2 regions of the Arthrobacter sp. TJ-178 genome follow, and region 2 is predicted to be linked to the other one. Evidence: predicted binding sites of a transcription regulator. Region 2 holds the regulator's gene; the other holds the start of a gene.

Region 1 (20,410 bases), on a different contig from region 2:
CGGAGGCGGAGCCGGACACACGTTCTGTCTCACCCCCCGAAACACGCTATACATCCTTCGGCGCCCATGGTTATCTTCAGACGATGGGCGCCGAAGTTAACAGCAAGACATACAGCCGGGAGCAGCGGACACGGTACCGCCAGCGACTCCTTGAAAACCTTGACCGGTTTGCCGGTTACCTTTCAACGGCGCAGTTCGCAGACACTGCCAGTATTGGCTTGGAACTGGAACTGAACCTGACAAACACGGACTTCACCCCCGCGCTGCGCAATGCCGCCGTTCTGGAGCAGATCGCCGATCCTGCGTTCCAAACCGAAATCGGCGCTTTCAACATCGAAATGAACCACCCCGCACTGTCTATCGGCGGCTCAGGCCTGCGGGATCTCGAGGACAGCCTCCGCTTCCAGCTGAACCGGGCAGACTCCCGTGCGGCCGAGGTGAATACGGATATTCTCATGGCGGGAATCCTGCCCACCCTCCGGCCAAACCTTTTGGAAGACAAGGAATGGCTCAGCGCCGGCAAACGCTATGCCGCGCTGAACACCTCGGTGCTCCAGGCACGCGGTGAAGACGTGCACGTGGACCTGCGTGGTATTGAGTCGCTGTCCTTCTACGCCAAAAATATTTCCCCCGAAGCCGCCTGCACGTCAGTGCAGTTGCACCTGGAGGTGAGCCCGGAGGACTTTGCACCAGCCTGGAACGCCGCCCAGATGATCGCCGCTCCCCAGGTGGCGCTTGCTGCAAATTCGCCCGTCTTCATGGAACGAATTCTGTGGCATGAAACCCGGGTTGAGCTTTTCAAGCAAGCCATCGACACCAGGCCTCCCGAAATGCGCAACCAGGGAGTGCGGCCCCGCGTGTGGTTCGGAGAACGCTGGATAACCTCAATCTTCGACCTCTTCGAGGAGAATGTCCGGTACTTTCCCGCGCTGCTCCCTGAACTCTCCCGCAGCAGCGGCGGGTCCACGGCCGCCGGAGCCCCTCTGCTCCCGGAGCTCCGCCTTCACAACGGCACCGTCTACCGCTGGAACCGGCCCATTTATGATCCCGGCGAGCACACACCCAACCTGCGGCTGGAGAATCGGGTTCTCCCGGCCGGCCCCACAGTGCTGGACGTCGTGGCCAACGCAGCGTTCTTCTACGGCCTGGTCCAGCATCTGCGCACCTCCGAGCGCCCGCTCTGGACCCGGCTGGCCTTCAAGAGCGCCGCAGACAACTTCCTGGCCTGCGCACGGAACGGTCTGGAAGCCACGGTGTACTGGCCCGGCATCGGGGAGACGCCGGTGGCCGAGCTGATTCTCCGCCACCTGATCCCCCAGGCAGCAACGGGACTGGAGGAACTGGGCGTGGACCAGGAATTAATCGGCCGCTATCTGGACGTCATCCGGGAGCGTGCCCGCACCGAGCAGAACGGCGCCTCCTGGCAGATCGCGTATCTGCGCCGCTTGGAGAGTCAGGGCATGGAACGCAGGCCTGCACTTGTAGAACTCACCCGCAGATACTGGGAAAACATGCACACGAATGCCCCCGTCCACGAGTGGCCGGTGGACTGAGGCCCTCTGCCGCGGATTTTTGGTTCTGCACTTTTTGGCATCAATTTCGGCCTCGGTTCTGGCAGTCAGATTGTGTGACTGCTAACCTAATTTCATAACTTGAGTCGAGCTGACTCAAGTTACCGACCTTCTGAAGTTCCGATTAATGATTCGCCTGCCTGGCAGGTGGGCGTCAAAGGAGTTGATGATAATGGCGATGAAGTTCGATCCATTCCGCGAGCTCGACCGGATGGCAGGAGCCCTTCTCGATCCCCGGCAGCGGCTGCGGCTGATGCCCATAGATCTTTACCGCGAGGGCGACCACTACATTCTGAATGCCGATCTGCCGGGCATCGATCCGGGTTCGGTGGACGTGGATGTGGACGGCCAGCTGCTCACCATCCGGGCCGAGCGAACCATCCAGGCTTCCGACGGCGTCACATGGCTGACCCGGGAGCGCGAATCAGGCACCTTCCTCCGCCAGCTCAACCTGGGCCAGGGAATCGACATTGAGGGAATTTCCGCCACCTATGAAAACGGTGTCCTCAGTGTCCTGATCCCGGTCAGCGAACGGTCCAAGCCTCGCAAGATTGAGGTGTCCTCCTCCTACAAGGATTCGAACACCATCAGCGGCCAGTCCAGTTCTGAATCGGTGACCTCGTCAACCTCGAGCAGCTCCGGCTCCGATTCAGGCTCCTCGGGTTCCGGCTCCATGGGATCGGGTTCATCCGGATCCGGCTCGATGGGCTCCGGCGGAGACCAGGGCTCCGGCATCTAGCGGGTCTTCAGCGCATAACGACGGCGGCGCCCCACCCGTGAAGGTGGGGCGCCGCCGTCGTTATGCGCTGAAGCAGCTGGGAATTAGCCCAGGCGGGTCTTCAGGTTGGCATCGAGCTCAGCGAGGAATTCCTCGGTGGTCAGGTATGCCTGGTCCGGGCCGACCAGGGCAGCCAGGTCCTTGGTCATCTTGCCGGACTCGACCGTCTTGATGACAACGTCTTCAAGGGTCTCGGCGAAGCGAATGACCTCGGGGGTGTTGTCCAGCTTGCCGCGGTGCATCAGGCCACGGGTCCACGCGAAGATCGAGGCGATCGGGTTCGTGGAGGTGGGCTTGCCCTGCTGGTGCTGGCGGTAGTGGCGGGTGACCGTACCGTGTGCAGCTTCGGCCTCAACGGTCTTGCCGTCCGGGGTCATCAGCACGGAGGTCATCAGGCCCAGCGAGCCGAAGCCCTGTGCCACCGTGTCGGACTGGACGTCGCCGTCGTAGTTCTTGCAGGCCCAGACGTAGCCGCCTTCCCACTTCATCGCGGAGGCAACCATGTCATCGATCAGACGGTGCTCGTAGGTGAGGCCGGCTGCTTCGAACTGGTCCTTGAACTCGGCGTCGAAGACTTCCTGGAACAGGTCCTTGAACTGGCCGTCGTAGGCCTTCAGGATCGTGTTCTTGGTGGAGAGGTACACCGGGTAGTTGCGCTGCAGGCCGTAGGCGAAGGAAGCGCGGGCGAAATCCTTGATGGAATCGTTGAAGTTGTACATACCCATGGCGACGCCGCCGTCATCACCGTAGGTGACAACCTCGGTCTTGATTTCCTCGCCGCCGTCTTTGGGCGTGTAGGTCAGCGTCAGGGTACCGGCACCGGGAACCTTGAAGTTCGTTGCCTTGTACTGGTCACCGTGGGCATGGCGGCCAATGATGATCGGCTTGTTCCAACCCGGCACCAGGCGCGGGATGTTGGAGATGATGATCGGCTCGCGGAACACCACGCCGCCGAGGATGTTGCGGATGGTCCCGTTCGGGGAAACCCACATCTTCTTCAGGCCGAATTCTTCAACACGGGCCTCATCCGGGGTGATGGTGGCGCACTTGACGCCCACACCGTGTTCCTTGATGGCGTTGGCAGCGTCAACAGTGACCTGGTCATCGGTGGCATCGCGGTTCTGGATGGAGAGGTCGTAGTACTTCAGGTCTACGTCCAGGTACGGATTGATCAGGCGGTCCTTGATGAACTGCCAGATGATGCGGGTCATTTCGTCGCCGTCGAGTTCTACGACAGAACCCACAACCTTGATTTTCTCAGCCACACGATCTCCTTGTGTGTTGGTGGGCACCGAACATGTCATGCGGCATGACGGAACCCGTCTTTTTGGCTTGTATTTGAGTCCAACTATGCCACAGCCCACTCGAGGCTCCCTAAACTCCGGGACGGCTGCTTAAGCCCGCCGCCCCGGAGGTTGGGTCGTGCCGGAAGAGCATCCCGGCACGCCCTGCGAGGCGCTTAGTGGAAGAAGTGGCGTGCGCCGGTGAAGTACATCGTGACTCCGGCAGCGTTGGCTGCTTCGATAACTTCGTTGTCACGGATGGACCCGCCGGGCTGGACCACGGCGCGGACTCCGGCATCGAGCAGAATCTGCAGGCCGTCGGCAAACGGGAAGAACGCATCCGAGGCCGCCACGGCGCCGCGGGCACGTTCTTCTTCCGGCCCGCCGAGGGTATTGGCCCGTTCCACGGCAAGCCGGCACGAATCAACCCGGTTTACCTGACCCATGCCAACGCCCACTGACGCACCGTTGTTGGCCAGCAGGATGGCGTTGGATTTCGCCGCCCGCACAGCTGTCCAGGCGAAGGCAAGGTCGGCCAGCGTTGAATCGTCGGCGGCGGGACCGGACACCAGGGTCCAGTTCTCCGGCTGGTCGCCGTCGGCCTGCATCTTGTCCGATTTCTGGACCAGCATGCCGCCCGAGACCTGGCGGAACTCGGCCGCGCTGCGTCCGTACCCGTCGGGCAGGGTCAGCAGGCGGATGTTCTTCTTTGCGGAGAGGATCTCCACTGCTGCGGGCTCGAAGTCCGGGGCGATCACCACCTCGGTAAAGATGTCCTTGACCGTCTCGGCCATGCCGGCAGTGACTGTCCGGTTGGCCGCAATCACTCCGCCGAAGGCCGATACGGGGTCGCAGGCGTGTGCCTTGGCATGCGCATCGGCGATGGGATCGGCAGCATCCGGGGAGGCGACCGCAACCCCGCACGGGTTGGCATGCTTCACGACGGCCACGGCCGGTTCGCTGAAATCGAAGGCTGCGCGAAGGGCGGCGTCGGCGTCTACATAGTTGTTGTAGGACATCGCCTTACCGTGCAGCTGGTCTGCCTGCGCCACCCCGGGCTGCGCACTCTTGTCTGCATAGAGGGCCGCTTCCTGATGCGGATTCTCGCCGTAACGCAAAACCTCGGACCGCTCCAGCGCGAGCCCGGTGTAAGCCGGCCAAGTGGTGCCTTCCTCGGTTCCGTCGCCGAACTGCTCTGCCGTCCAGGCCGCCACAGCCGTGTCATAGGCGGCAGTGGAGGCGAAGGCCTCAGCAGCAAGACGGCGTCGCTGCTCCAGGTCAAACCCGCCTTCAGCGGCTGCGGTGACAACCTCGGCATACTTGGCCGGGTTCACGATCACGGCCACAGAGGGGTGATTCTTTGCAGCGGCACGGACCATTGAGGGACCGCCGATATCGATCTGCTCCACCACCTCATCCTGGCTGGCGCCTGACTTTACGGTTTCCACGAACGGGTAAAGGTTCACCACCACGAGGTCGAAGGGTTCAATCTCCATTTCCTCAAGCTGGGCCACATGATCCGCACGTCGCCGGTCCGCGAGAATGCCGGCATGGACACGCGGGTGCAGCGTCTTGACCCGTCCGTCCAGGCATTCAGCGAAGCCCGTTACTTCGGAAACTTCCGTGACGGCTACACCTGCAGCGGCAATCTGCTTGGCTGTGGAACCGGTGGAGACAATGCTGACACCGGCTGCGGAGAGGCCCTGAGCCAGTTCCGTCAAACCGGTCTTGTCATAGACCGAAATCAAGGCCCGGCGGATGGGTACACGGTTCAGCGGCTGAGAGCTCACGCAATATCTCCAAAGTAAGAGGGTGTCGGTGGCTACAGTTTAGGTCACACGGCTCTTGCGGACAGAGTGTGAAGCTGAGGCGGGCGATCCCCGGTTGACCCTGCTGTCTCTTGCCCTGTCTCTTGTCCTGTCCCTGCTCCCGCCAGCCGCTCCATCCCTCCCGCTGGCCTGCCTCATATCCACTGCTGGCCTGCCAATATTCGCCGCCGGACTGCCCACATCCACAACGGGACTGTCCCGCATCCACCGCAGGATTGCCCATATTCACCTCTGGCCTGCCAATATCCGCCGCTGCTCCGCAAGCGATCTAGCGCTGGCCTGGAAGCGGCGGCGCGATTGAGCGGTAGCTGTGGCCTGTTGGCGTAGTCGTTACTACCGTGTGCCGGCCCGTCCGGTCCATACTCCTTTTATCCACGTCTGCCCGATCCCTTCCGCTACAGGGCGCCGACGTTCCTTCACACCGGGCCGACCACCCGGGTGCTTCTTTGGCTTGGTTGCAGGCCTCGCACAGCCCCTGGATATTCTCGATGCTCGTGGGGCCTCCGTCGCGGAAGGGTTTTACGTGGTCATAATGCCGAATCGGCGCACCGCACCACGGTGTCCGGCAGATCTGGTCGCGGGCCGCTATCAGCCGGGCCAATCCTTCCGGAACCAGCCTGGCCCGGGAGTCCATGGCAGTGAGCCTGCCGCTGCCCGGTGCTGTGTAAAGCCGGCGAAGCCATACTTCCGTGCGGGGCTTTCTTCGGACTCCCCGAGGCTCTCCTCGATCCGTTCCTCGGGTTTTGCCACTGTCCACGCCCTGGATTCCGTCCCAACCCACGCCCTGGATTCTGTCCCAACCCACCGCTTTGGTTTTGTCACTATCCCTGCCCGTGGTCTCGTCACTGCTGCGCAACAGGTCCCGTGCCCACTGCGCCGGAACCACTCCATATCCGGCCAGCAGGGCCGGTTCGGCGCCGTCGGGAATGTGCACACCAGCGGACTCACCAGCGGACTCATCCGGATCGCCGGAAACTGTCCTGACCGCGCCTCCGCCCTTTCCGGTGCTGTAGCTCCCGACCCCACAGTTTCCGCTGCTGCAGTTTCCGGCACCTCCGCTCCCGGCTCCGCTGTTGCCAGCCACGCAGTTTCCCGCTTCACCCTTTGGCAGAATGCCGTGCAGCAGCGTCCTGTCCGTCATGATCAGCTGCACCTCCACCCGCAGGTCCTCCGCTCGGGCCTGACCAGTCAGCAGCTCAACAAAGGTGTCGGCCATGACTTGCCCCTTAGAGCGGGGATCGCCCGAGGCACGCGCCTGATCCGCCTTCCGCGTCAACGCAGCCATCACTCCCACGCCCTGAGCCACCGGCAGCAGTGCACTCACGTACGCCATGGTGTCCGGTGCCGGGCGGCAGGAAACGAAACGATCCGAGGCTGCCTTCGCCGCTCGGTTCACCACGCTGAGCGGATCCAGTCCGTAGGCCAGGGTCTTGATGGCGGCAATGAGTTTCCGGTCCCCCAGCTGTCCCAGCGCCGCTTGGTCCCCCGCTATCAGTTCATCGACCTTCTGCCGGTGGGACAGCGTCAAACACGCCGTCTCCCGCACTAAAATTGTGGCGCGCCATTCACTGATGACTCCTAGGCTCAGCGCCCGCAGGGTATGCGGCATCTCAGTGCTCAGGATTCTCGCCAGCCCCAGCAACCGGGTACCTGTGTGCGGTGATTCGCGCCGGGCTAACCCAATTTGAGCTGCCACGCCCCGGCCGAGCTGGTCTGCTTTCATTCCTGCACGAGCCTGGCTGCGACGGGAGGACTCGTCAAAAACCGCGGCTGCCCGGGCCTGCGCAGCACAAATGGAGCCCTTGAGTTCCTCCAACATGCGAATGTGATCGATCAGCTGCAGCCGTACCGCTGCTTCGGCAACTTCCAAGCCAGCGGCATCCAACACCGGACCATCCACGACCACGTCGCCCAAGACAGCACGGCCCACGACCACGTCGTCCGGTACCGGACCGCCCACGACCTCGGCGTCCGACACAGCACCGTCCAAGGCCTCGCCACCCGACACTGCTCGCCGGTCCGAACTCGCATCCATGCTGTGCCGATCCTCGGCTGGTGGATAGTACATACCTTCTATTTTAGTGATCGGGAGCACATAATGAGCGGAATCGCGATACGGGAAAGATACTCTAATGCGCTCCACTCGCCACCATCCCGCGCCCGAACCGGGAGCCACGCAAACCGGAACGCCGTCACCTCCGTTCGCCAGGACTGCCCTATATGGAAACACGGCCCGGGTCCGGTCTCCCGCTTCTAAGTTTTCCCGTCGTCAGGGGTTCCCCCATAGTCCGGCCCGCGGGGTACAGTTTCTTCGGACCGCCGCTCAGCCTGTCCAACCCACGATATTCCGCCCCTTCGAAAGCGCGCGCCCATGACAACGACAAGCACCCTGCCCACGGGCGACGAGGTAGTCCAGAACCTGCCCTGGAAGTGGAAGGTTCAAGGCCGGATCTTTATTATCGGCGGCCTCGGTTTCATGTTCGATGCCTGGGATGTGACCCTGAACGGGGTCCTGATTCCCCTGCTCTCCAAACACTGGGATCTGGCGCTGGGCCAGGCAGCCTGGATTGGCACGGCAAACCTGCTGGGCATGGCCATCGGGGCGTTTGTGTGGGGGTCCATTGCCGACTCCATCGGACGCAGGAAAGCCTTCACAGCAACCCTGCTGGTCTTTTCACTCTTCACGGTGCTGGGCGCGTTTTCCCCGGACATCATCTGGTTCTGCATCTTCAGGTTCATGGCAGGCTTTGGGCTGGGCGGCTGCGTCCCGGTGGACTACGCACTGGTGGGTGAGTTCACGCCGCGGAAGCAGCGCGGCCGGGTACTGACGGCAATGGACGGCTGGTGGCCGGTGGGGGCAGCCCTGTGCGGCGCCACCTCTGCCCTGATCATGGCAACGCTCGCTGACTGGCGTTTCACCATGCTGGTCATGGTGCTGCCCGCACTGCTGGTTTTCTGGGTCCGGCGCTCCGTTCCGGAATCTCCCCTGTTCCTGGTCCGCAAGGGCCGCACCGCTGAAGCCGAAACAGTCATAAACGGGCTCATCAGGAGCACCGGTTCCACGGTGACCAACTGGCGGCTGCCCGAACCCGAAGAGCCTGCAGCCCTGTCAATGCGCGCTGTGGGAACCCAGTTGCGCGACCTCTGGCGGTACAGCTGGAAAATCACTGTGGCCTCCTGGTCCCTCTTCTTCACCATCCTGCTGGTCTACTATCTGGCGCTGACCTGGATGCCGAAAATTCTCGTGGACTCCGGCTTCAAGGAATACGCAGCATTCCTGACCACGTCGGGGATGGCCGCCGTCGGGCTCCTGGGAGTAATCGCTGCCGCCCTGCTGGTGGAACGCGTGGGACGCAAATGGATCCTGGCCGTCACCGGTCCGCTGTCCGCGCTGATCCTGGTGGTTGTGGCACTGGTCCTGGACGTTCCCGCCGCAGCTACGGGGTGGTTGCTGGCCTACGGATTTGTGGTGCAGGTGGCCATCCCGGTGCTGTACGCCTACGTGTCGGAGCTGTATCCCACTGAGCTGCGGGGCAGCGGGTTTGGCTGGGCCTCCACGGTGAGCCGCATCGGTGCCGGATTCGGGCCGCTGATTTTCGTCTCCATTGCATGGCCGTATTTGGGCCTGCCGCTGTCCTTCGGGCTGGCCGGAGTGCTCGTGGTACTGGCCGTGCTGTGGATGATGCGCTTTGCACCGGAGACCAAGGGCGCCGCATTGGACTAGTCCGGCGTGTGCCGGGCTGGCCCGGCGTGCGCGGGCGACGTGCCTAAACCTGGAGGGCGGGCAGTCCCTCGCTGCTGATTCGACGCAGGGTTTCGATCAGCAGCCGGCGTTCCTGGACCTTGATCCGCTCATGCAGGGTTTCCTCGGTATCGCCGTCAAGCACTTCGACGGCGGCCTGCGCGAGGATCGGACCGGTGTCCACGCCTGCGTCGGCAATGTGCACGGTGCAGCCGGTGACCTTCACTCCGTAGGCCAGCGCGTCGCGCACCCCGTGCGCGCCCGGGAAGGACGGCAGCAGGGCAGGGTGCGTATTCAGGTAGCGGCCCTCGAATGTCTTGATGAAGTGCTCATCAACGATGCGCATGAACCCGGAAGACAGCACGAGGTCCGGCGCATAGGATGCCACCTTGTCCGTCAGCGCCAGATTCCACTGGGACCGCACGGCGTAATCGCGGAAGTTCACCACGAAGGTGTCATAACCGGCATCGGCGGCCCGCTGCACTCCGAGGGTTCCGGGGCGGTCCGCACCGACGGCGGCAATTTCGACGTCGAGTGTTCCAGCCGCCACGGCGTCCAGCACAGCCTGAAGGTTGGATCCGGTACCGGACACGAGAACAACAATGCGCATGCGTCAACCTTAGGCTCAGCCGTCGCCTAGGGTTAAACCATGAACAACGACGGCCGCGCCCCTGACCAGACTCCTCCGCCGTTGCAGCAGGCGCCCGAAAAGCCCGCTGCCACCGACGAACAGAAGCAGAGTGCCCGCGGCTACCTGCGGATTTTCGTGGCCCTGGTCATTGCCGTGCTGCTCACATCCGGGCTCGCACTGCCCTGGAAGGTGGTGCCGCTGGTGCTGGGAGTTGCCGCCGTCGTCGTCGGCATTATGACGCTCCTGAAGGTGCTGCGCTCCAAGCTCGGTTCCGTGCCGGTCTTTGTCACGACTCTCGGCCTGGTGGCGTCCGTGATGATGGTGGTGGGCCTGGGACTGGCGGTGGCCACTTGGGACAGCACACAAAAGCTTGAAACCTGCCTGGGCAACGCGCTCACCCTGGAAGCGGAAAAGAACTGCCAGTCCGACTTCAGCAACGGCATCTTCCCTCGCTGAAAAAACTCCGGCGGACCCTCGCAAAGCTGGGGAATCTGGCCGCCGTCTGCATTCTGGTAACCCTGCTGGGCCTGTTGGCCGGGCCGGCGCTGGTGGGGCTGCGGCCGCTGACCGTTCTCAGTTCCTCCATGGAGCCCGCGCTGCACCCCGGGGACGTGGTCCTGGTGCGCGGCGTCGATCCTGCTGCCCTCCGGATAGGTGACGTGCTGACCTACCTGCCGCCGGGGAGTCCGGCGGATGCACTTCCCGTGACCCACCGGCTGACCGGTTTCACTGCCGGCACCGACGGAACGAGGGAGCTGATCCTCCGGGGCGACGCCAATTCGCTGCCGGACGCGCCGCTTCCGCTCTCAGCCCTGCAGGGCCGGGTGGTGGCCACGCTCCCCAACCTCGGGCTGTTGGACCTGCCGGCGCAGCACGGCGATTTGGCCTGGATCCGCCCGGCGCTGGCCCTGGGGATGTTTGGCTACGCCGCGCTGCTGTTTTTCCAGCACTTCCGTCAGCGGCGTTCTTCGCGCTCCAGGAAGGGCCCGACGGCGTAGCCCACCACCACGCCCACTGCCACTTCCGCGGCAATCCAGAGGCCGGTCCACAGCGGATCTGCCCCCACATCAACAAACCGGCCGATCCCCGCTGATCCTCCCGAAATGAGGACCGCGCCCGCGGCCAGGATCCCGGAGACCAGGCCCACGAACACGCCCAGCAGGAGCGTGGAAACCGGGGCGGTGAACCAGCGGGCCCTGATCTTCAGGGACAGCCACTCGTCAAAGTGGTTTTCGCCTTCGCGCAGGAACCACCAGCCGGCCAGGAATCCGGCAATCACGGGCAGGATGAGCGCAGCAATGGCGTACTCTCCCCCGCCGGCAGGGAGCGCGGCCAGCACCGGAACGGCCGGCAGCGGACCCACCGTCGTTTCCAGCGGGCTGATGAGGCTTCCGGTCCCGATGGAGAACCCGGCGCCCGAGGTCCAGCCCAGTGCCCAGCCCATAAAGTTCGGGACGAGCCCCAGTTCGACGACGGTCAGTACCGCACTGCCAACGATCCCGGCGTCGAGGTACTGGTAGACAGTGACAATTTCCGCCCAGCTCATGGCCAGGGCGACGGCAACCAGCAGGGCCGAGAAGCCCAGCGCCGCAGTCACGCCCACCGCGCCGGCGCGAACGACGGCCCATACATAGGAGCCGGCCCAGCGCGAGTGCTGGCTGGTGCGGGAAATCCAGTCCGTCAGGTCCATGCCGATCAGCCGCACCCAGGAGCCGGCTTCCCTGCGGGCCCCGACAAAGATGCCCAGTCCGGCCGAAACCAGCGGAATCAGTGCTCCCGCGGCCACCGAGATGGAGACGTCTTCATTTGCCGAGAAGTAGGCGGCCACGCCGCCGAGGATGGCGTAGGTGCCCAGCGCCCCCAGCATTGCCTGCCACAGCTGGTCCGCATACGATGCCCTGGCCAGCCGCCGCCCGGCACGCCATGACAGGAAGAACGGAATGAGCGTCAGGCCCAGGGGAAACAGGGACAGCACCCCGGACGTCGCGCCGGTCGCGAGTGTGCCGGCGGGGAAGTTCAGGGTCAGCGGCACACCGTGGATCAGGAGCCAGCCCTGTCCGCCCAACCGGGCCAGCGACGCGAAATTCCGGTCGGTAAAGCCGTCGGCAAACCAGACGCCGATCAGCGGAAGGAATATCAGCAGGGCGGATAGGACTGCAGCCTGGCCGAGTTCGACCGCGCCCTGCAGCCACAGGGGCATAGGTAGGACACCCGGAGTTTTCGGGCGGGTAAGAAGTTTCATCCCTACTATCGTCCCATCCGAGGCGCGGCGGGCCGTTCAGGAGGGGCCGTGAGTCGGCTGCGCTGCTTCGCCCGGCGCCGCTAGGCAGCCAGGTCAAAAATGCCCTTCACGAGAGCGGCGGCAGCTCCGAAAAAGGCAAGAATAACGACGGCGGCACGCGCCTGGTCATCACGGATGAAGCGCTGCAGTTTTTCGCCGGTGTAAATACCGATGATGATCATCAGGGCCACAAGCCCCCACGCCCAGGCCGCGAACGGCGGCATCTGACTCGCATCGAGGGAGAGTTTGGACGTCAGGGTCACCAGGGCAATGGTGACAAAGAACGGCTGCAGGGTGGCGGCAAACTGGCGTTGCGGCCAGCGCGCCATCAACGCGTACGCACTGACCGCCGGCCCGCCGACGCCGGCCACGGCGTTGGTCACTCCCGCAATAAATCCGGCGACGGCCTTCGGTGCATTTCCGGTCACGGTGACCGGGGTGCGCTGCATCAGCAGCGAAACGGTCAGGGCCACGAGCACGATGACGCCCACCACCACCGCCATGGGACCGGCCGGCAGGTACACCGCCGCAACCGAGGCCGGGATGCTGCCGCAGACCGCAGGAATCGCCAGCCACCGGTACATGCTCCAGTCGATGTCCTTTTTGACCCGGAACATGATCATCGCTGAAGACACCAGGCCGCACACGTTCACCATCAGAACGCCCCCGTGGGAGCCGAGCAGGATCACCAGGAACGGAGAGATAAGCAGGGCAAAACCAAGGCCGGCAATGCGCTGGGCAATGGCGCCGATGAATACTGCCACGAGTACAACGATCAAAAGTCCGGTAGTCACCCGAACACACTACGCTGAACAGATGATCTCCCCCGTCACGGTCCTGCAGACAGCAGATTGGCGCCAGCGCGTCTTCGGGCTGTATGCCCAGGTGCGTCTTACCGCCCGGGAGGTGTCGCCGTCGTACGCCCACGAACTGTGGCGGGCCGAGCGGGACCGGCTGTTTGCCGACCACCCCGCGTCGCCGCTGAAGCCGCATGCCCGGGAGCGCTTCCGCGGTTTGGAGGTGGCCGCCTACAATCCCGAGCTGCGCAGCGATGCGCTCATCGACGACGACGGCGCGGGCGAGCGGATGGACGTGCCCACCGGAACGGACGGTGTGGTTCCCTTTGTCCGGCTGGGCACCGTCACGGCCGACGGCGTGGGCCGGGTGGCCGTGTGGCGGCTGGCCTCCTATGGCGGCGGGATTTTCCTGCCCGTCCGCGATGGCCTCTCCGGCACCGACGGTGGAAGCTACGGCGGCGGCCGATACCTGCTGGACACCATCAAGGGTGCGGATCTGGGCGCCGGCGCTGCTCCGGGCAGCCTGATCCTGGATTTCAACTTCCTCTATAACCCGTCATGCGCCTACGACGAGGCGTGGGCCTGTCCGCTGCCGGGACCGGGCAATCGGACGGCCGTACCGTTGCCCGTTGGGGAAATGTACGCCGAGTACTAGCGGCGCGGCTGCACCGTGGGACGGGAGATTCTTCGTGCAGATAACGGGCCCAAACCGGGCCCCTTCCAATCCTTCGTACACATAACGGGCCCAAAACCCCCGAAAACGCGCTTTTGAGCCCCTGATATGCACGAAAGATTTCTGCAAGGCCCGAGACCTGCACGAAGGATTGACCGCACGCCTGCTGGGCGGTGACCGCTTCAATGTTCCCTTCCACTCCGGCCGATGCCCGCCAGCTGCATCGAAACAGCGGCCTTTACCGCAAGACCGCTTTCAGGAGGCGGGAAGGCGAACCTTTACCGAAGGCAGGCACGTATTCCGCGACTTCATTCTTGCCCTGCCGCTTCCGCCTGCGGACGAGTGACACACTGATTCGGTGCAAACGTTCCTTCCTTATGACAGCTTCAGCCGCAGTGCTGCCGTTCTGGACCAGGCCCGGCTCGGTAAGCAGCGGGTGGAAACGCTGCAGGTGCTCCGGGCTCTCGTCATCCCCGACTACGGCTGGCAAAGCCATCCGGCGATGAAAATGTGGATGGGATACATCCCCGCCTTAACCGCTTATGGGCTGGCCATGACCCGTGAGTGGACATCCCGCGGGCATGCTGACACAGTCTTCGAGCAGCTCGTGGAGTTTGCGCCGGAGGCCGCGGATGGCGACGTTGTGCTTCCCCCTTGGTTTGGCGACGCTGCCTTTCACGAGAGCCACCGTTCAAACCTCATCACGAAGTCTCCGGACTTTTATGCGCCGTTGTTCCCCGATACCCGCGCGGGCCTGCCCTACGTATGGCCCGAGCCAGAACATCCCGCGCTCCCCTCCGAACCCTCCGGCGATGCTCTGTGGGTCGCCCGCCCCCTGACGGACAAAACGACCGGAGAACCGGTGATCGAGCTGCCGATGCTCTCCGCGAAGGGCACTCCGATAATCGGGAAGAAGGGCCGCCAGCTGGTGCGGTTTTTGGAGGACCTGGACGACGGCGACGACGTGGTCCTGCTGGGTGCAGATCGTTCTGTACTGGATGTCGGCACTGTTGGGCCAGTGACGTTGACCAACGACACCGCGCGGCGGTCGGTCATGGTTCACGGCAGAGTTTCCCGTGACTCTTTCCAGTACCCGGCTTTGCTTCAGGATCCCCGAACCTTGTTTCGGGTGCCCCGCCCTGTTGCCCTCTAACGCACGGGGGGCTCCCTCGGCTTTAGCCGGACGAGTCAGACGCGGGACCTGTCAGAATCTCGGAAACTAACAGCCGTATCCAGCTGGATTTACGATGCAATCGTCAGCAACACTGCGGGAATCAGATTTCCAAACGCTGATACCCACAGGGGCAGACGGAACTGTTGCGCGGCCATCGATGGGCACCATCGGACCACCATTGATTGAATATTCCCCAGAGAAGTAAACAATCACGGATGCCATATAATCCCCTGTGGTTTTATACGAATGGCTAGTTGTAGTTTTTTCTCCCCATCGATCCTGGGGAAGCGGAGCCCCAGCATGAGGTGCCGGACCATAATTCACACTGTCGCCGTAGTTCCATTCATATTCTGTTGGCCTCGCGATAATGTGGATGATCTGATCAAACATAGAGAAGTCAAAGTTCTGCTCCTCCGCAGTTACGTAAAAGTTGGTCTGAACTCCTACCAGCGTGTGGGGACTGGGCTCCAGGCTTAGACGCCCGGGCACTATTGGCCTTGATTGGAATTCTGAAAGAATACTGTCACGGATCAAATCACCTACGTCTTTCGGCTTTTCTGAATATATACAGGAAGGGTCCTCCCCATGGGCAATCCATGGATCGGGCGTACCTTTTAGTCTTTTGAACCAATAAACAAGGCGCCCTTCTGGCCCTGCCTTGCATTCACGCTGATTTTGGGCGAGGCACTCTATGTCACCTGTGAGGTCATCGAAACATTTTAGTCTGAAAGTATATTCCATAGGGTCACCGGGTATTCCTGTGTCAATGGGCCCCCACTGACCAGTCCCAGGGATGTAAAAGTAGCCCTCCCCAAATACTTCCCCGTCCCCAAAGCCTCCTCCTCCGCCACCCGCATTAGCGCCATTACTTGGGACCAAGAACGATAACAGTAGGACGAGGACAAAGGTTGAAATGAAGCGCTGTCGGATCATGTGTGCCTACTTGATAATTACCGCATCATGAGCAAACCAATGCCCATCAGTAAAAGTTGCCTCTAACATGTGAACGCTATCCGAATCGAGGCCTTCGTTTGATTCATAGATAACCCCATTAGAACCTCTATATTCGAATGGACGTTGCTGAACGTGAACCAAGACTTGATATTGGTTTTTGCTCGTCAAGACGTAATTGGATTGAGTTCCAAATACTTCAAATACACCGCCCACGATCCAATCATCGTTTTCATAGCCGATGCTAAGCATCTCGTTTGCTCGAATAAGCAGGGCACAGTCAGGTCCACTCACCTGTTCAAGTGGGGTCAAATCGCCTGTCTCGAAGGCGTAGTTCATTAGGGCGTACCAATATCTGGCAAACTCTCGCAGTCCATCTGCTGACTCTTGTTTCGCAAGATCAGGCATCACAGGCAACGGAACGTTCTCTGCAGGACCCTCAGCGGATGCCGGCTTGTAAGCCGCGGAAGTAGGAGTCGGCGATGGAGTCGCGGTGGCAGTAGCAGTGGCAGTTTCACTGGGACTGGCGCTCCCGCTGGGTGAAGGACTGGAAGAACGGTTCTCGGCAGCCTCCGCATCAGAATCACCACCGGAGCCGGAACATCCGCCCAACACCAACACGGCCGCTAACCCAGCAGCGCTGAGACGGACAGAAGCGGATACAGCAGAACAGGCGCGAGTGCGGAACATCGACATACCCCCAGGACAAAAGTGGTGCGGGACTGGACGTGACGCCAACAGTACGTGGCTGCGGCACAGCATACGGAGTTATCCACAGCACGCCAGAGAAAACCGGAAACCGCTAACTTCCGCCGGAGGCTCGGCGGTTAGTCCTGGTCCCGCAACGAGGTCAGCATCCGCTTCACATCACTGAACTCGGCACTGTTCTTGTAGGCCGCAGCAGCGTCCAAATAGGACTGGCCCGCGGCAACCTCCTCTGCCGGATACCTGCCCGCGAAACGTCCGCCGCTGGATTCCGTGAAGGTGAAGAAGTCGAACAGCCCGCACTGTCCGCGGTCACCGATCTCGCTGATCACCGCGTAGGTGGCCACGGGCTCGCCCCGCTCCGCATTTGAGAAGGCGACGGAGCGGTAGACAAAGCGCTGGTCTGTGCCCTGGACCGAATCCAGTTCCGGCATCGGCTGGGAGTCATACTCCGTGTATTTCACACCCTCATCGGGATCGGCACATATGAGGTCGGCAATGAGCCCGGTGTCCAGCTGCGCAACCAGCCCTCCCCCGGCGTCGTGCACCCGGACAGAGACGCCGCCGGCGGGATCGTTGGCCAGCGGCGGAACTTCTTCCACCGTCCAGTTCCCCGGGTGGTCGAAAGCGAGCGAACCGTCCGAAGTTGTATACGACGGCCAGGCGACCGGAGCGTCCGAAGACCCGCCGGTGTCCGGAGAAACGGCACAGGATGACATACTGAACACAAGCAGCGTAGTCGCCGCCAGCGTGGTGTTACGGTAGCTCACATCGGCTCCCGGAGATGTCCTCGGTAGCACTCAATGCTACTCAGCAGCGGCGCTCCCGCCCAGAGCATCCGGTCGTTCGGGGACGCGCACGGCAATGCCCGGTCACGGTCCCGCCGATCAGCAGTACAAACCAGCAGTACATACATGTGCAGAGCCGCACGCGCCGCGCATTTATGCCGCGGCCCGACCCCGCATGAAAACTTATTGGAGGTTCCGATTACAGATACAGCAGCAGAACATGACGTGTATTTCGGCACCCCCGAACCTGATCATGAGAGCGAAGACCTCCAAACGGCGTCGCTGGCCGTCATCCAGCGGGTGGAACACCGGCCCGACGTCGCCCTGGTCAAGGGCCGCCTGACCCTGATGGACACCGGGCTAACTCCCCACCAGGCCATGGTTGAGGACCTCATGTTTGTCCGCAAGGTTCTGGAGGACGCCGGCGTAACCTATCTGCTGGTGCGGGGCAATGACCAGCGCCCGGTCATCGCCGTCGACCTGGCGCACCGGGCGCAGCTGCGCCGCGCCATGGTGGAGGCCTGCCGCGACGAGCCCTTCTATTCGCGCAGTGTGGACACGAAGAAGACGCGAACCCTGCTGATCGCCGACGGTGAGCTCTCGCCGTCCAACAAGTCCCGGATCATCCGGGTTTACCGTCCCCGCAGCGTCAGCGGCACCAACCTCACCTTCGGCCCCTCCGCCGGCGTGCAGCTGGAACTTTGGGACCTCACCGGTCCGGAGATCACCCTCCCGGTGGAGAATTCCCTGACCCGCCGCACCCTGCCGGCCAATGAAGTGGTGCGCGGCACGGTGGAAAAGCACGGATTGACCTGGCCGACCATCGAGAACATGTTCGCCGACCACGCCACGGACATCGACTTTGACGTGGACCTGGTCTTCTCCTGGGTGGACGGCAGCTCTGCCGAATACCAGGCGGCCCGCGCCGCGCGGATGAAGGACGCCGTCGTCGGCGAGGGCGATGACCATGAAGCCCGCTTCCGCCAGATCAACGAACTCAAGTACGCACTGCGCTCGGTCTACATGTTTGCCCCGTGGATCCGGCGGATCTTCATCGCCACGGACTCTGAGCGGCCGGAATGGCTGGCAGACCATCCGTCGGTGACCTTCGTGCGCGCCGAGGAACACTTCAAAGATCCCTCCGTCCTGCCGACCCACAACTCGCAGGCGGTTGAATCCCAGCTGCAGCACATTCCCGGTCTGGCCGAGCACTTCCTCTACTCCAATGACGACATGTTCTTTGGCCGCCCGGTGGGACCTGACCTGTTCTTCTCCCCCGGCGGCATCACCAAGTTCATTGAAGCCAGCACCCGGATTGGCCTGGGTGCCAATGACTCCGAGCGCAGCGGCTTCGAGAACGCGGCGCGGGTCAACAGGCGCCTGCTCTGGGAGCGGTTTGGCCGGATCACCACCAGGCACCTGGAACATACCGCCGCACCCCTGCGCAAAAGCGTCCTGCTGGAAATGGAAGAGGAGTTCCCCAACGAGTTCGCGGCCACGGCGGCAAGCACGTTCCGCGCCAAGGACAACATCTCGGTCACCAACTCGCTCTACCACTACTACGCGCTGCTCACCGGGCGTGCCGTCACGCAGGAAACCGCCAAGGTGAAGTACGTGGACACCACGTCCTACGCCGGCCTGAAAATGATGGACAAGCTGCTGGCCAAGCGGAACATGGATCTGTTCTGCCTCAATGACGGCAGCTTCCCGGAGGTTCCGGCCCAGGAACGCGCCGAGCGCGTTACTGACTTCCTCGAGAAGTTCTTCCCGATCAAGGCCCCCTGGGAGAAATAGGGGTTCCAGCAGAATCAAGCGCCGGAACGACGACGGCGGGGCGCGCCTGAGGTGGGCCCCGCCGTCGTCGTTTTCCGGCCGGGGCCTTTAGCGCGTGACCACCACGTGCTCGTTGGGAACACAATGTGTCATGGTCAGCCCCTCCACGTTCCGGGGGCCGTTGGATCCCAGGTTCTTCATCCAGTCCTTCTCGGCCTCGGACAGGGTCTGCGTGGCCAGGGGACCCAGGTCCCGGACCTCGTCCAGCCCGATGCCCAGGCCTTCGCCCACGCGCGATCCGAGTTCGTCGTCGCACATGTAGAAGTGCCACAGCATGCGCTCCTGGACCGCGCGCGCCGCTTCCCCGATATTGGCAACAAAGTTGCCCACCAGATCATCCTTCTCCCACTGCTCCATCAGCTGGTAGCGCTGGCCGGCCTGGATGTAGTCGTTGGTCCGCGGAATGCGTGCCCGGGTCAGTTTTCCGGTGAGATCCGGGCCCTGCTCCTCGTGGGCCGGTTTGGGCGCTTCAGGAACTCCGCCGGTGATGGACGGCTCGTAGTTCACGTGCGGATTCTGTCCCGGAGCCAAATCGGTGAAGTAGGACATCTGTCCGCCGCGCTGGTTGGTGGCTACCGGGGCATGCTTGGGTGAATTCACCGGAAGCTGCAGGTAGTTCGGTCCCACCCGGTAGCGCTGGGTGTCCGAGTAGCTGAAGGTGCGGCCCACCAGCATCTTGTCATCCGAGAAGTCCAGCCCGTCCACGAGCACACCGGTGCCGAAGGAAATCTGCTCGGCCTCGTTGTGGTGGTCCGTGATGTTCCGATTCAGGGTCATGGTGCCCACGTATTGGGGCTCGAAGTCCTGCTCCGGCCAGGTTTTGGTGTCATCCAGCGGATCCCAGTCCAATTCCGGATGGTCGTGGTCATCCATCATCTGCACATAGAGGTCCCACTTGGGATAGTTGCCGCTCTCAATGGCCTCGTAGAGGTCCTTCGACGCGTGGCCGAGGTCCCCGGCCTGGATGTTGGCGGCGTCCTCTTCCGTCATCGACTTCACGCCCTGCTGCGGCAACCAGTGATACTTGATCAGCTTGGTCTCACCCTGCTCGTTCACCCACTTGTAGGTGTTGACGCCGAAGCCCTGCATATGGCGGTAATCCGCCGGGATGCCGCGCGGGCTGAAGAGATTGATCAGCATGTGCATGGACTCGGGGGTCTGGGACATGAAGTCGTAGATCCGGGCCGGTTCCTGGCGGAAGGTGATGGGATCCGGCTTCAGGGAGTGGATCACGTCCGGAAACTTGATGGCATCACGGATGAAGAAGACGCCGAGGTTGTTGCCCACCAGGTCCCAGTTGCCGTCCTCGGTGTAGAACTTCACCGCGAAACCGCGCGGATCGCGGGCGGTTTCGGACGAGTCCCGGCCGCCGAT
Region 2 (9,693 bases):
CACGGCAAGTCCACCCTGGCCGACCGCATGCTCCAGTCCACCGGCGTCGTTGAGCATCGGAACATGAAGGCCCAGTACCTGGACCGCATGGACATTGAGCGTGAGCGCGGCATCACCATCAAGTCCCAGGCCGTGCGCATGCCGTGGGAACTCGACGGCAAGTCCTACGCCCTGAACATGATCGATACGCCCGGCCACGTCGACTTCACCTATGAAGTATCGCGTTCCCTGGCGGCCTGTGAAGGCGCGATCCTGCTGGTGGACGCCGCCCAGGGCATCGAGGCCCAGACACTGGCGAACCTGTACCTGGCCATGGAAAACGATCTGACGATCATTCCGGTCCTGAACAAGATTGACCTCCCGGCAGCGCAGCCGGAGAAGTACGCCGAGGAACTGGCGAAGCTCATCGGCGGCGATCCGGCGGACGTCCTGCGGGTTTCCGGCAAGACCGGCGTCGGCGTCGAGGCCCTGCTGGACCAGATTGTCCGCGAGATTCCGGCACCGCAGGGCGACCCCAACGCTCCCGCCCGCGCCATGATCTTCGACTCCGTGTATGACACCTACCGCGGAGTGGTCACCTATGTCCGCGTGATTGACGGTTCCCTGTCGCCGCGCGAACGCATCCAGATGATGTCCACCCGTGCCAGCCACGAACTCCTGGAAATCGGCGTCAGTTCCCCGGAACCCACTCCCTCCAAGGGACTGGGCGTCGGCGAGGTGGGCTACCTGATCACCGGTGTGAAGGACGTTCGCCTCTCCAAGGTCGGCGACACCGTCACCAACCTGGCCAAGCCGGCCACGGAATCGCTGCCCGGCTACGCAGATCCCAAGCCCATGGTGTTCTCCGGGCTGTACCCCATCGACGGCGCGGATTACCCGGTGCTGCGCGAGGCGCTGGAAAAGCTGATGCTCAATGACGCCGCGCTGGTCTATGAACCCGAGACGTCGGCGGCGCTGGGCTTCGGTTTCCGCGTGGGCTTCCTGGGCCTGCTGCACCTGGAAATCACCCGTGAACGGCTCGAGCGCGAGTACAACCTGGACCTGATCTCCACCGCGCCCAACGTGGAGTACGAGGTGACGCTGGAGGACAAAAAGGTGGTCACCGTGACCAACCCCAGCGAGTACCCCGAAGGCAAGATCAAAGAGGTCCGCGAGCCGATGGTCTCTGCCACCATCCTGGCGCCGAACGAATTTGTCGGCGCCATCATGGAGCTGTGCCAGGCCCGCCGCGGAGTCCTGGGCGGCATGGACTATCTCTCCGAGGACCGGGTGGAAATCCGGTACCGCCTCCCGCTGGCCGAGATCGTCTTCGACTTCTTCGACATCCTCAAGTCCAAGACCCGCGGCTATGCCTCGCTGGACTGGAAGGCCGACGGCGACCAGGTTGCCGACCTGGTCAAGGTGGACATCCTGCTCCAGGGCGAACAGGTGGACGCTTTCAGCTCCATCACCCACAAGGACAAGGCCTACGCCTACGGCGTGATGATGACCGGGAAGCTGCGCGAACTCATTCCGCGCCAGCAGTTCGAGGTGCCCATTCAGGCTGCCATCGGCTCCCGGATCATTGCCCGCGAATCCATCCGCGCCATCCGCAAGGACGTGCTCGCCAAGTGCTACGGCGGTGACATCAGCCGTAAGCGCAAGCTGCTGGAAAAGCAGAAGGAAGGCAAGAAGCGCATGAAGATGGTGGGACGCGTTGAAGTTCCCCAGGAAGCTTTTGTGGCTGCACTTTCCTCCGACGACTCCAAGGACAAAGCCAAGAAGTGACACCCAGCGCATTACCCCTCGGAGACCCGGCACCGGCCGACGGTCTCCTGCCCGCACAGGCCGCGGACGGAGCCGCGGACCGGAACTTTGGGCTCTACGTCCACATTCCGTTCTGCTCCGTCCGCTGCGGCTACTGCGATTTCAACACCTACACCGCCACGGAGCTTGGCGGCGGCGCCTCGCAGGACGCCTACGGCGCCACAGCCGCCCGTGAAGTGGTTTTCGCCGCGGACGCACTGCGCCGCTCCGGGATGCCCGAGCGGCCGATGGGCACCGTCTTCTTCGGCGGCGGCACGCCCACCCTGCTGCCCGCCGAGGACCTGGCCGGCATCCTGAAAACGGCCGTCGACGCGTGGGGCCTGGCGCCCGGCGCCGAGGTCACCACCGAGGCCAACCCGGACTCCGTCACTCCGCAGTCCCTGCAGCTGCTGGCCGACGCCGGATTCACCCGCGTGTCCTTCGGCATGCAGTCGGCCGTTCCGCACGTCCTGGCCGTCCTGGACCGCACGCATACGCCGTCGCGCGTTCCGGAGGCCGTGAAATGGGCGCGCGACGCCGGACTGAACGTGAGCGTAGACCTCATCTACGGGACGCCCGGGGAGTCGATGGAGGACTGGAAGGTCTCCGTCAATGAAGCCCTGAGCTACGAGCCGGACCACATTTCCGCCTACGCCCTGATCATCGAGGAGGGCACCAAGCTCGCAGCGCGCATGCGGCGCGGCGAAGTGCCGCCCATCGACGATGACGACCACGCGGACAAATACCTGGTGGCGGATGAAATGATGGCGGCCGCGGGCCTGTCCTGGTACGAGGTCAGCAACTGGGCCCGGACTCCGGCTGACCAGTGCCGCCACAACCTGGCCTACTGGCGCAGCGACGACTGGTGGGGGATCGGCCCCGGTGCCCACTCCCACGCCGGCGGCGTGCGCTGGTGGAACGCCAAGCACCCCACGGCCTACGCCCAGCGCATCGCGGCAGGGGAGTCACCCGCCGTCGGGCGCGAAACGCTCGACGCCGAAACCCGGTACGTGGAAGACATCATGCTGCGCACGCGGCTGGCCGAGGGGCTGGAACTGTCCCGGCTGATGGAAGCAGGCCGGCTGGCCGTTGCGGGCCTGATGGCGGACGGCCTGGTGGACCCCAAGGCTGCGCTGACAGGCCGCGTGCTGCTGACAACCAAGGGCCGCCTGCTCGCGGACGCCGTCGTGCGCCGCCTGCTGCCGGACTGACCTGCGTGCTAAAGGCACAGCGCTGACACAGTCCTGAACGCGGAAAAGGGCCCCCGGGCCGGCAAAACTGCCGGCCCGGGGGCCCTTTTCTCTGCCGCGGGCAGTTGTCCGCCGGCAGCGCAGGCTAGGGGATGCGGCGCAGGTTCCAGCGGTAGCGGTACGGGCGTCCGCGGTTAACCTCAATGCCGGCGATCATCGAGGACACTGCAATGGCAACCCACAGCAGGGCGTTCACAAGGGCGAAGAACCCGCCGATCACCGGAATGAAGGACAGCAGCCACGCCAGCAGGGCAATGAGGGTGGGAGGCAGGGTGAAGTTCAGCGCCTCCTTGGACTCCTGTGCCGTGAACGGTCCGCGGTAGCGGAAGACCAAATAGATGATCATTGACGGAATGAAGCCCAGGATCCCGCCGAAGTGGGCCACGGTTGCCCACTGCCGGTCCTCGGACGCGGTCAGGGGCAGTGCATTTGCCGGGGCGCCCTGATATGCGGGACGCTCCCCGCCCCGTTCACTGGGCTGGGGCTGGGGATTGGAACGGATATTCGACACTGCTGTTTCCTTTTGACTCTGGACTCGTGGGTCTTCGCCTCTGGTTCCCGGTGAGACTGTACGGATCGGGGTCGGCCGGCTGCGGTATTTCTCATCTAGGGTAGCGGCTCCGGAGCCCGCAGCCCGCAACGGCGCGGCGGCTGCCGGCCGCTAGGGGACGGTCAGGAAGTCAATGACTTCCTCCACCCGCCCCAGCAGCGACGGTTCCAGATCGGAATAGGAGCTTACGCTTCCCAGGAGTTTTTTCCAGCCAACCGCCACGTCGGTGTGGTCGCGGTGGGGCCAGCCCAGGCCCTTGAGGATTCCGGTTTTCCAGTCCTCGTGCCGGGGCACCACCGGCCAGGCGGACAGCCCGATGGTTCCGGGCTTGATGGCCTGCCAAACGTCCACATAGGGGTGGCCCACAATCAGCACGTTGCCGCGTGCACCCGGAACCGCCATGGCTTCGGCGGCAATCCGGGATTCCTTGGAGCCGGCCACCAGGTGATCCACCAGGATCCCCAGCCGGCGGCCCGGTCCCGGAGCAAAGTCGCGGACCGCGGCCTGCAGGTCATCCACGCCGTGGAGCGGCTCAACCACGATTCCCTCCACGCGCAGGTCATCGCCCCATACTTTTTCCACCAGCTCGGCGTCGTGCTTTCCTTCCACCCAGATGCGGCTGGCCCGGGCGGTCCGCGCCCGCACATTGTCCACCCGCACCGAGCCCGACGCCGTCCGCCGCGATACCGGCGCCGCGGCCTTCACCGCGGGAACCACCTCCACCGGCTCGCCGTCGAGCAGGAACCCGAAGCCCAGCTCAAAGGACTTGGTCTTGCCGCGGCGGTCCTCCAGCACCATCAGGTGCAGTCCGCCGGATTTCTCCACCCGCACGACGGCGCCCACCCACCCGGTCTGCACGTCCTCGAGCACCAGGCCCATTTCGGCTCCCACCTTGGGCAGCACGCGCCGGGCCGGGGCGCTGATGTCCTGCGGCCCCCACGAAAAATTCGACACGGGTGTAGTCCTCACTCTGGGTGCTCCGGCTGGTTTCCGAGTCCGTTCCGCGGACGCGGGCACGGGAGCTTCAATGCTAGCAACGCCGCCGATCCGTATTAGACTTAGCACTTGAGCATGGTGAGTGCTAACCGCCGTTCTTCAGTGCAATGTTAATCCGGTGGTGCTAATCCGTTGGCCGTCAGCGAGGGAGGGAAAACCATGAGTGAACCACGCAGACTCGAGGTGCTCCGGGCCATTGTTGAGGACTACGTCCATTCGCGCGAGCCGGTGGGTTCCAAGGCACTGGTGGAGCGCCATCAGCTGGGGGTCTCCAGCGCCACTATCCGCAATGACATGGCCGCCCTTGAAGAAGAGGGCCTGATTGTTGCGCCGCACACTTCGGCCGGCCGCATCCCCACTGACAAGGGCTACCGCCTGTTCGTGGACCAGATTTCAGACGTCAAGCCGCTGTCTGCGGCTGAGCGCCGGGCCATTCAGTCCCTGCTTGAGGGTGCGGAAGACCTTGACGACGTCATGGAACGGACCGTCCGGCTGCTTTCGCAGCTGACCAACCAGGTGGCGGTGCTGCAGTATCCGCATCTGGGCAACGCCCAGGTCCGGCACATCGAATTTGTCCTCCTGGCCCCGGCGCAGGTGCTGGTGGTCCTGATCTCCACCACCGGTCGGGTGGAGCAGCGCGTCATCACCGTTCCGGAGCAGGTCACCGAGCCGGACCTGCTGGAGCTGCGCCAGCACTTCCTGTCTACGCTCGGCGGAACCCCGCTGACCCGCATCACCGGCCAGCTGGCCGACTGCCTGGCCCTGGTTCCGGCCCGCAAGCGCCGCAACGCCGCCGCGCTGGCCCACGCCCTGGAACAGCTGGCCGGAATCAACCGCGAAGACCGCATGGTCATGGCCGGCACCGCCAACCTGGCGCGCTCCACAGTAGACTTTCCCCTGACAATCGGTCCGATTCTGGAGGCACTTGAGGAACAAGTCGTCATGCTCCGGTTGTTGTCGGAAATGGAGCAGGACGCCCGGGGTGTCTCTGTCCGGATCGGGCGTGAGAACCCGCACGGTTCCCTCTCCGAAGCATCGGTGGTTGCCACGGGTTACGGACCCGATGCTTCGGCAAAGGTGGGGGTGCTCGGCCCCACGCGCATGGACTACCCCAACACCATGGCCACGGTCCGGGCCGTGGCCCGTTATCTTTCCCGGATCTTGAACAACTAGAAAAGCGTTAGAGAATACATCAGCAGTACACCGGCTGCGGCCGCCAGCGGGCGGCACCGGCCGGCGGACGCCTTCGAACCGAGGGCGGCGCGGAGAACGCGGATACTGCCAATTACAGGAAGCGATGTGCACGAGTGAGCGATCACTACCAGGTCCTTGGCGTCGAACGCGATGCCACGGGAGAAGAAATCAAGAAGGCGTACCGGAAGCTTGCCCGCAAGCTGCACCCGGACGTCAACCCGGCTCCCGGAGCGCAGGACGAGTTCAAGGCCGTCACCCACGCATATGAGGTCCTCGCCGACCCGCAGAAGCGCCGGATCTATGACACCACCGGAAACGAAAACGGCAATGACAACGGTTTCGGCGGCGGGGGCGCCGGCTTCGGCGGCCAGGGCTTCGGATTCCAGGACATCTTCGACACGTTCTTCGGCGGAGCAGCCGGCGGCGGCGGCCGGGGCCCGGCGTCCCGCACACGCCGCGGCCAGGACGCCCTGATCAACGTTCGCATCGACCTGAAGGATGCCGTTTTCGGCACCAACAAGAAGATCGAAGTGGACACGGCCGTCACCTGCCCCACCTGCGACGGAAGCTGCTGCCAGCCGGGCACCTCGCCGCGCACCTGCGACATCTGCCACGGCACCGGCCAGGTGCAGCGCGCCGTGCGCTCCATCCTCGGCCAGGTCATGACCACCGCGCCCTGCGGATCCTGCCAGGGCTACGGAACGGTCATTCCGGACCCGTGCCACGAGTGCGCCGGCGAAGGCCGCGTCCGCAGCCGCCGCACCCTGAACATCAAGATCCCCGCCGGTGTTGCCACCGGTACCCGCATCCAGCTGGGCGGACAGGGCGAAGCCGGCACGGCCGGCGGGCCCCAGGGCGATCTGTACGTGGAAATCCGGGTCAATGCCGATCCCACGTTTGTCCGTGAAGGCGATGACCTGCACGCCACCTTGACGGTTCCGATGACGGCGGCCGCCCTCGGCTCCAACATCAATTTTGAAACGTTCGACGGCGACCGCGAGATTGCGGTCAAGGCAGGCACCCAATCAGGGGAGATCACCACCCTCAAGGGACTCGGCGTGACGCACCTGCGCGGTTACGGCCGCGGCGACCTGCTGGTCCACCTGCACGTGGAAACCCCGCAGAAGCTGGACGGCGAGCAGGAGGAACTGCTGCGCAAGCTGGCACAACTGCGCGGCGAGGAATACGCAGAGGGCCGCCTGGCCGGAAACGGATCCGGCGTCTTTGCCCGGCTCCGGGACCGCCTCGGCAACCACTGAGATGACCAACCCCATTTTCTTCGGTGAACCGGATGCTGTCCGCTCCGCCGGGCCCGGCTCCGTGTTTGTGCTAGAAGGACCCGAGGCGCACCACGCCGTCGCCGTGAAGCGGTTGGCCCGGGGCGAGCAGGTGGACATTGTGGACGGCGCCGGCCGCCGGCTGACAGGCACCGTTGCCGCCGCTGAACCGTCCAGGCTGGAGGTCTCCGTGGAGGCCGTCACCGAGGAAAATGAGGCCGCGGACAGGCTGCTGCTCGTGCAGGCCCTCGCCAAGGGCGGCCGGGACGAGCAGGCCATTGAAGCGGCCACCGAGCTGGGCGTGCACGGGGTCATCCCCTGGCAGTCCGAGCGCAGCATTGTCCGCTGGCGTGCGGATAAGGCGTCCAAGGGCCGGATGAAATGGCAGGCAATCCTCACGGCGGCGGCCAAGCAGTCCCGCCGCTCACAGATTCCCGAGGCTGAGGAGATGCTGGACACCAAGGCCCTGGTCCGGAGGCTGGCGGACGTGGATCTGGTCCTGGTGCTTCATGAAGAAGCCGACGGCGCCCTGGTGCCGGCGGTGGACGAAGCACGCCGCCAAAACGGCGGCCGGCCGCTGAGCATCGCGGTCGTTGTGGGCCCCGAGGGCGGCATCAGCAGCGCCGAAGTTGATCTGCTCCGCGCAGGCGGCGCCGTGGCGGTTCGGCTGGGATCGCATGTGCTGCGCTCCTCCACGGCCGGACCGGCGGCGCTGGCCGTCCTGAACCACGCGCTCGGCCGCTGGTAGGCGAACTCGGGCCGCCGGTCCGGCGGCCCGAGTCACTGGGCTGTTACTGGGCTCCGGGCTGTTACTGGGCCGGGGAATGGATGGTGACGCGCTTGGAGTCCTCGTCCTGCCGGCCTGAGCCGTGGAAGACGCTCACCTTGTACTCGCCCGGCGGAAGCTCGGCGGTAAAGCTGAACAGGGAGGTTCCTCCCGCGGGGTCCTGCAGTTCCGCATAACCGGTCTGCACGGCGTCCTCGGCCGGACGGCCGTCCACAATGGGTTCCGCCCGCCAGGAGAGCTGGCCGCCCTCGGACAATGCGGTGCCGTGGACCGTCAGGGCGGACTGCGACGAAGACCCTTCCTGCGGATCAATAATCCAGATGGGGGCCATCAAAGCCGGGTCACGCTCGATCTGCCCTTCCAGGACTTCATGGCCGAATGCCCGGTAGCCCGCCATGCCGTCCACCAGCAGCACCACCTGCGGGTCATGGCCCACCGTGGTGAGACCTGCATTTGATGCCGCAGCAGTGGCCGTGTAAACGAGCTGCTGGACGGCACGGTGGGCGATTCCGGCATCCAGCGAAGCCTTGAAGGCGTCGGCGGAGATGTCCACGGTAATGATGTTCTTGCCGGAGATGGAGGCGGTTACTCTTCCGGCCTTGTTCCAGGGGTTGAAATAGTCCGAATCCAGCGGGCTGCCTGCGGTCATCGCCAGGACCGCCTCAACAATGGGGTCGCTGCTGGACTCGGCCGGCAGGAACTCGCGGTAGAGGAAGACGTTGTCACCGTTCAGGCCGAGCCAGTACACGGGCAGGCGGCCCGGAGCAGGCTTTCCTTCGGACGGGGGAGTAGTTCCCAGCGGGGCGGCCAGTGAGCCCGCGGCCTCGCTGAACTGGGTGGGCATGGTGGTGGTGGGAGTAACCGCAACCACCCCGCAGCCACTCAGAAAAAGGGAGGAAGCGGCCGCCATGCCCAGAAGATTCCTGGGACGCAACAGATGCCGGTGCTGCGAAATTGCGCGCACGTATTTCCTCCTTTCGCCGATGGGTCGCTTTCCAGCTTGGCACACCGGGAACCCCGGACCGGCGGTCTTAACCGTCCTGCGACCGGACTGAGACCTGATTGAGACGTGCCGGTTCCGGCTCAAAGCGGAATAAATGGGAGCAGACGAGCGCTGAGGCATCAAGTAATATTGAGGTGACTGTCTATTGACACACTGCTTCTCCAACACACTCTGCAAAGGGGCGATGAAAGGCCTGGGAAGGCCGAACATATGACTGAATCCTCAGGAATTGGCACTATCGGGCTGGATCGCCAGACCATCATCTTTGATTCAACCGAGCACATGGTCCAGTCGCTGGGCGCCAATGACGAGGCACTCAAGATTATTGAGGCCGCTTACCCGGAGGCCAGCCTGCACGTACGCGGCAACGAGCTTTCGATTTCGGGTCCGGCCCCGGTGGTTGAACTAACGCTCCGTCTCGTCAATGAAGTCCGGGTGCTCGCCCGCAGCCAGACCAAGGTCACCCCGCAGCTCATGGAGCAGTTGATCACCATGCTCCGGGACCAGAGTGCCCAGCGCCCCGCGGAGGTCTTGACCCAGAACATCCTCTCCACGCGCGGCCGCACCATCCGGCCCAAGACGCTGAACCAGAAGAACTACGTGGACGCCATCGATGAGAACACCATCGTGTTCGGGATCGGGCCGGCCGGTACGGGAAAGACGTACCTCGCCATGGCCAAGGCGGTCCAGGCGCTCCAGCAGAAGGAAGTCAGCCGGATCATCCTGACCCGTCCCGCAGTGGAGGCCGGAGAACGCCTGGGCTTCCTCCCCGGAACGCTCAGCGACAAGATCGACCCCTACCTCCGTCCGCTGTACGACGCACTGCACGACATGATGGACCCCGATTCCAT

The links. The regulator HrcA, encoded in region 2, represses chaperone genes, less so after heat shock. The targets are predictions, from matches to a motif close to TTNGCACTCGNNNNNNNCGAGTGCNAA.
Region 1: a site for HrcA is predicted at 1,612-1,638, ahead of AC4D2Q_RS08350 (Hsp20/alpha crystallin family protein). Genes of this name have one in related genera too.

Annotation. Positions count from the first base shown of each region.
Region 1 covers NZ_JBZCNK010000002.1:453,045-473,454, forward strand. The annotation lists gene AC4D2Q_RS08345 (glutamate-cysteine ligase family protein) at 84-1,553, shown strand; gene AC4D2Q_RS08350 (Hsp20/alpha crystallin family protein) at 1,744-2,310, shown strand; gene AC4D2Q_RS08355 (NADP-dependent isocitrate dehydrogenase) at 2,394-3,653, opposite strand; gene purH (bifunctional phosphoribosylaminoimidazolecarboxamide formyltransferase/IMP cyclohydrolase) at 3,809-5,422, opposite strand; gene AC4D2Q_RS08365 (HNH endonuclease) at 5,730-7,529, opposite strand; gene AC4D2Q_RS08370 (MFS transporter) at 7,833-9,185, shown strand; gene purN (phosphoribosylglycinamide formyltransferase) at 9,229-9,813, opposite strand; gene AC4D2Q_RS08380 (hypothetical protein) at 9,853-10,290, shown strand; gene AC4D2Q_RS08385 (signal peptidase I) at 10,365-10,832, shown strand; gene AC4D2Q_RS08390 (cell division protein PerM) at 10,790-12,034, opposite strand; gene AC4D2Q_RS08395 (TSUP family transporter) at 12,157-12,909, opposite strand; gene AC4D2Q_RS08400 (DUF1684 domain-containing protein) at 12,932-13,567, shown strand; gene AC4D2Q_RS08405 (MSMEG_6728 family protein) at 13,944-14,738, shown strand; gene AC4D2Q_RS08410 (hypothetical protein) at 14,805-15,500, opposite strand; gene AC4D2Q_RS08415 (DUF6318 family protein) at 15,699-16,472, opposite strand; gene AC4D2Q_RS08420 (hypothetical protein) at 16,538-17,185, opposite strand; gene AC4D2Q_RS08425 (stealth family protein) at 17,552-18,997, shown strand; gene AC4D2Q_RS08430 (catalase) at 19,085-20,410, opposite strand, start outside.
Region 2 covers NZ_JBZCNK010000004.1:34,244-43,936, reverse strand. The annotation lists gene lepA (translation elongation factor 4) at 1-1,767, shown strand, start outside; gene hemW (radical SAM family heme chaperone HemW) at 1,764-2,996, shown strand; gene AC4D2Q_RS11745 (DUF4870 domain-containing protein) at 3,121-3,537, opposite strand; gene AC4D2Q_RS11740 (DUF3097 domain-containing protein) at 3,697-4,539, opposite strand; gene hrcA (heat-inducible transcriptional repressor HrcA) at 4,741-5,754, shown strand; gene dnaJ (molecular chaperone DnaJ) at 5,889-7,034, shown strand; gene AC4D2Q_RS11725 (16S rRNA (uracil(1498)-N(3))-methyltransferase) at 7,036-7,800, shown strand; gene AC4D2Q_RS11720 (GerMN domain-containing protein) at 7,862-8,803, opposite strand; gene AC4D2Q_RS11715 (PhoH family protein) at 9,053-9,693, shown strand, end outside.